Regions from separate parts of the Nocardia sp. NPDC088792 genome, predicted to be linked through region 2. Evidence: riboswitches for the same ligand, from Rfam matches in the RefSeq annotation. Region 2 holds a riboswitch; the other holds the start of a gene.
The links. Region 2 has a riboswitch for cobalamin ahead of cobN (cobaltochelatase subunit CobN). Riboswitches for the same ligand answer to the same signal wherever they lie in the genome.
Positions count from the first base shown of each region.

Region 1: another riboswitch for cobalamin. It lies ahead of ACIP5Y_RS12435 (CbtB-domain containing protein); the one in region 2 lies ahead of cobN (cobaltochelatase subunit CobN).

Region 1 is NZ_JBIVKC010000002.1:690,816-693,008, reverse strand. Features, by position in the region: gene ACIP5Y_RS12445 (histidine phosphatase family protein) at 1-287, opposite strand, end outside; gene ACIP5Y_RS12440 (CbtA family protein) at 284-1,135, opposite strand; gene ACIP5Y_RS12435 (CbtB-domain containing protein) at 1,158-1,307, opposite strand; cobalamin riboswitch at 1,412-1,550, opposite strand; gene ACIP5Y_RS12430 (FAD-dependent monooxygenase) at 1,592-2,193, opposite strand, start outside.
Region 2 is NZ_JBIVKC010000003.1:376,059-378,251, forward strand. Features, by position in the region: gene ACIP5Y_RS19385 (hypothetical protein) at 1-21, opposite strand, end outside; gene ACIP5Y_RS19390 (hypothetical protein) at 278-595, opposite strand; adenosylcobalamin-variant (AdoCbl-variant) riboswitch at 739-870, shown strand; gene cobN (cobaltochelatase subunit CobN) at 860-2,193, shown strand, end outside.

The DNA.
Region 1 (2,193 bases), on a different contig from region 2:
AGCTGATCGGGTGCGATGGCATCCATCGACCGCCCCGCCCAGCTGCCACAATCCAAGTCGCGCAAGGCTTCCTCGGCGGTGCCGGAGAGCCCGAGCGCGTCGGCGGTCTGCGCGGTGCGGGCCTCCGGCGCGTAGCACACGCCGGCAGCCTCGCCGGACAGTCCGCCCGACGTCTCGACCGACCGCAACCCCAGCGGGTTCAGCGGTTCATCGGCCGGGAAGCGGGCGGCCTGCACGGCATCGGTGAACGCATGCGTCACCAGGGTGAGGCGGGTGACCGCGCTCATGCCGCCGCGGTGGACTGTTCCGGGGCGGTGACGGCGCGCTCACCGAGCAATCGTGGTGCGAGCCAGGCGAACCCGACGCCGATGACGGCCCAGAGAATCGCCTGCGCGATGAAGGAGTACAGCCGGAAGTGGAACAGATCGTCCGCCGGGAAGCCCGGGTAGACGATGGTCCCCGCCGCATCCTTCAGCGGCTGCGGCGTTTCCGTGTCGAAGTCGCCGAACGACTTGTTCGCCGACAGATGTCCGAGCGACGGTAGCACCAGCATCACAATGCTCATGACCACCACGAAGGACAGGCCCGAAGCGATGGTCGCGGTCCAATTGCCCAGTCGCGCGGCCAGTCTGCGGCCCAGCCAGATGGCCGCGAACAGCGCCACCGTGCTGATCACGATCATGAGCACGTACAGCCCGGTGCGTTCCTTGATGGTGTCCGGATGCCCGATCGACGGCGGGTTGGCCGGGTACTTCAGGAACGGCACCGCATAGAACGCCAGGAACATGCCGCCCGACACCAGCAGCGCGAGATTGCGCGGGGTGGTCCTGCCCGAGCGGGTCATGGCCAGGTAGTAGACGACCGCGAACAGCGCGCCCATGGCCATGCCGAACACGATCACACCGAACCCGAGACCGATGTTCTGCTGCTGGCCGCGGGTGAAGATGTCGGGTCCCATATCGGGCATGGGCAGCCCGGCGGCCTTGTCCAGCGCCATCTGGGCGTCGTCGCGGCCGGATTCGTAGTCGATGGCCCGATCGATGATGGGCTCGGCCATGATCCGGGCGAAGATGAACGCGAAGAGTCCGCCGAGCGCGCCCAGCAGGACGCCCCGGCCGATGATCCGTTTTTCCATTGTGGGTACTCGATTCCCGTGACTAGTGGCAGGGGAATCCGAGGAAATGCCGTCCGTCATGGACGAACTCGTGCACGTGCATATCACTGCCGAACACCGAGACGGCGCCCTGATCGATGCCGATGAAGTAGATGGCGAGCAGTGCCAGCACAGTGGTGCCGATCAACCACATGGCCGTGGTCGGCAGGGACAGCGCGCCCGCGCCGAGGCCGGAACGAGGAACGTAGGAAGTGGCCACGAGAACTCCTTGCTTTCAGGGGATTTCGCGTCCCCAGAGCCGGTATCAACACGGCGGCCCGGTGTCTGACTCACATCCACGCGGATGCTCACAGTGGCGCGACCGTTCCGGAATTACACCGGATTCCAACGAATCGCCGATCACATGACGATACGAAACAGCTGACCACCAGGTCAAACGATCATCCAACAGGTGGGAAACGGGCAACGACCCGCCGGTCAGGCCGAGGCCGGATCCTCGACCGAATCGATATGGCCGTCCGGTCGCACCACCACAACGGCGTCCGGCGACGACCCACAGGCGGCAGCGAGCTCGCGCGGCAATCGTGATGCGGCGAGCGCGGCAGGCCGCACGCCGACCAGGTCGAGAGTCGAGTTGCCGTCGGCCGACCAGGCATGCGGCAGCCGCGCACCCACTGCGAACGACGGCCGGTAACCATCGGGCGTGAGCGGCGGCGTGGCGGCATAGTTCGCACTGAGCAGGAGCTGATCGTCGATCCGGTAGTCCCGCCGGGCATTGTCGCTCGCGATATCGATGACCTGCCGCGCGAGCGGCCGGCGCTCGGATTCGTAGCTGTCGAGCAGTGATTCGCCCGCCCGGCCGCTCAGTACGGCGGCCAGTTTCCACGCCAGATTGTCGGCATCACCGATCCCGACATTCATGCCGTGCCCACCGGTCGGCGGCACGGTATGCGCCGCATCCCCGGCCAGCAGCACCCGGCCGCGGCGGTAGGCGTCCGCGAGTTGCGCGTCCATCCGCCAGGTGAGGGTGTCGTGCACGGTGACCTCGAGCTCGGCGATCCCGGCACCGGACCGGATGA
Region 2 (2,193 bases):
ACCCGCGGCCGTCAAAGTCATTGCCAGCATCGCGAAGGCAACCAGAGCGCAAAAGTACACTGACCAGGCGGCAAATCGGTTCCGCCGGACCCATGAAGGAGTATTCGGCATACCCCGAGCGTACGCCTGGGGTGACCGGCGTCACAGGCTTCTGAACTGCGCTTTCGCTCCCGTGGCAGGGGATATGGTCCGCAGCGCTCGGTGACCGGAATGGGACAGGGCCCCACGCGTCTGCGTGGGGCCCTGTTCGGATCTTGTTCGGTCGAGTGCGGCCCGCTCAGGTGTGGCGGGGCTCGATGTATTTGGGTGCGCCGCGGAGCCGGGCGTAGGGCGGGGTCTTTTCCCAGCAGTCGTTGAGGAGGTTGGGGACCAGGTGGTGCTCCACATGGTCGCGGCGGACGGTCGTCGTCATGATGGTGAGGCCCAAGAGGACGGTAGCGGCGCAGATGATGCCCGCGATCATGGCCCACTGGGTGTGGCCGCTGCCTGCTGCTGTCAATGTCATTGCCAGCGTCGCGAAGGCAACCAGTATGCAGAAGTACCCTGACCAGGCGGCGAAGCGATTCCGCCTGACCCATCCCGGAGTGCTAGGCATACGGGCAGCGTACGCCCGGACCGGTCGGTCGCACAGCGACGCGGACCAGCCTTTGCCGCACTGTGATCCGCTGAGCACGACCCGTCGTGGCCACTCCGCGGGGCGCACCGCAAGGACCGGGCAGCCCACGCGATAGCATCGGCGCGCTCGTCGAACGGAAGAAACCGGTGGAATTCCGGTGCGGTCGCGCCACTGTGACAGTCAGACCTTCCCGTCGAGCGCCGAACCGTGCTGGGCGCGTCACCCGAGGAAGGCCGAGACCCTGTGATCCTGCTGCTGTCCACCTCCGACACCGATCTGCTGAGCGCACGCGCCAGCGGGGCCGATTATCGGCTCGGCAATCCGGCGCGTTTGCTGCCGGACGATCTGCCGGGCCTGCTGGTAGGCGCCGACCTCATCGTCGTGCGCATCCTCGGCGGTAAGCGCGCCTGGGAGGAGGGACTGGAGACGCTGCGCGGCAGCGGGATTCCCGTGGTGGCGCTGGGCGGCGAGATCGCGCCGGACGCCGAGCTGATGGAATGCTCGACCGTGCCCGGCGGCGTCGCCGCCGACGCGCACAACTACCTGGCCGCGGGCGGACCCGGAAACCTGCTGCAGCTGCACAACTTCCTGTCCGATACGGTGCTGCTCACCGGGCACGGCTTCGAGCCGCCGGTGGAGATGCCGAGCTGGGGTGAGCTGGAGCGGGATTCGCGTCCGGTCCCGGCGGGCGCGCCGACCGTGGCGGTCGTCTACTACCGCGCCCAGCATCTGGCCGGCAACACCGGCTACATCGATGCACTGTGCGCGGCCATCGAGGACAAGGGCGCGCGGGCGCTGCCCGTGTACTGCGCCTCCCTGCGCACCGCCGAACCCGAACTGCTGGCCCGCCTCCGCGACGCCGACGCGCTCGTGGTGACCGTACTGGCGGCGGGCGGCACCAAGCCGGCCACCGCCTCCGCCGGCGGCGACGACGAGGCCTGGGACGTGGGCGCGCTCGCCGACCTGGATGTGCCGATCCTGCAGGGCCTCTGCCTCACCAGTGGTCGCGAGCAGTGGGCGGCCAATGACGATGGTCTGTCTCCGCTGGATGTGGCCACGCAGGTGGCGGTGCCGGAGTTCGACGGCCGCATCATCACGGTCCCGTTCTCGTTCAAGGAGTTCGACGCCGACGGCCTGTCCACCTACGTACCCGATCCCGAGCGGGCCGCACGGGTGGCGGGTATCGCGACCCGCTATGCCCGGCTGCGTCATATTCCGGCCGCGGACAAGAAGATCGCGATCGTGCTGTCGGCATACCCGACCAAGCATGCCCGCATCGGCAATGCGGTCGGACTGGACACCCCGGCCAGCGCCATCAAGCTGCTGACCGAGATGCGTTCGGCCGGTTACGATCTCGGCGCGGAGGGCGAGATCCCCGGCCTGGAGCAGGCCGACGGTGATGCGCTCATCCACGCCCTCATCGCGGCGGGCGGGCAGGATCCCGACTGGCTGACCGCGGAACAGCTGGAGGGCAACCCGATCCGCATCGGCGCCGACGCCTACACCGCCTGGTTCGAGACCCTGCCCGAGGATCTGCGTGCGGCGGTCGTCGAGGCGTGGGGTCCGCCGCCGGGGGA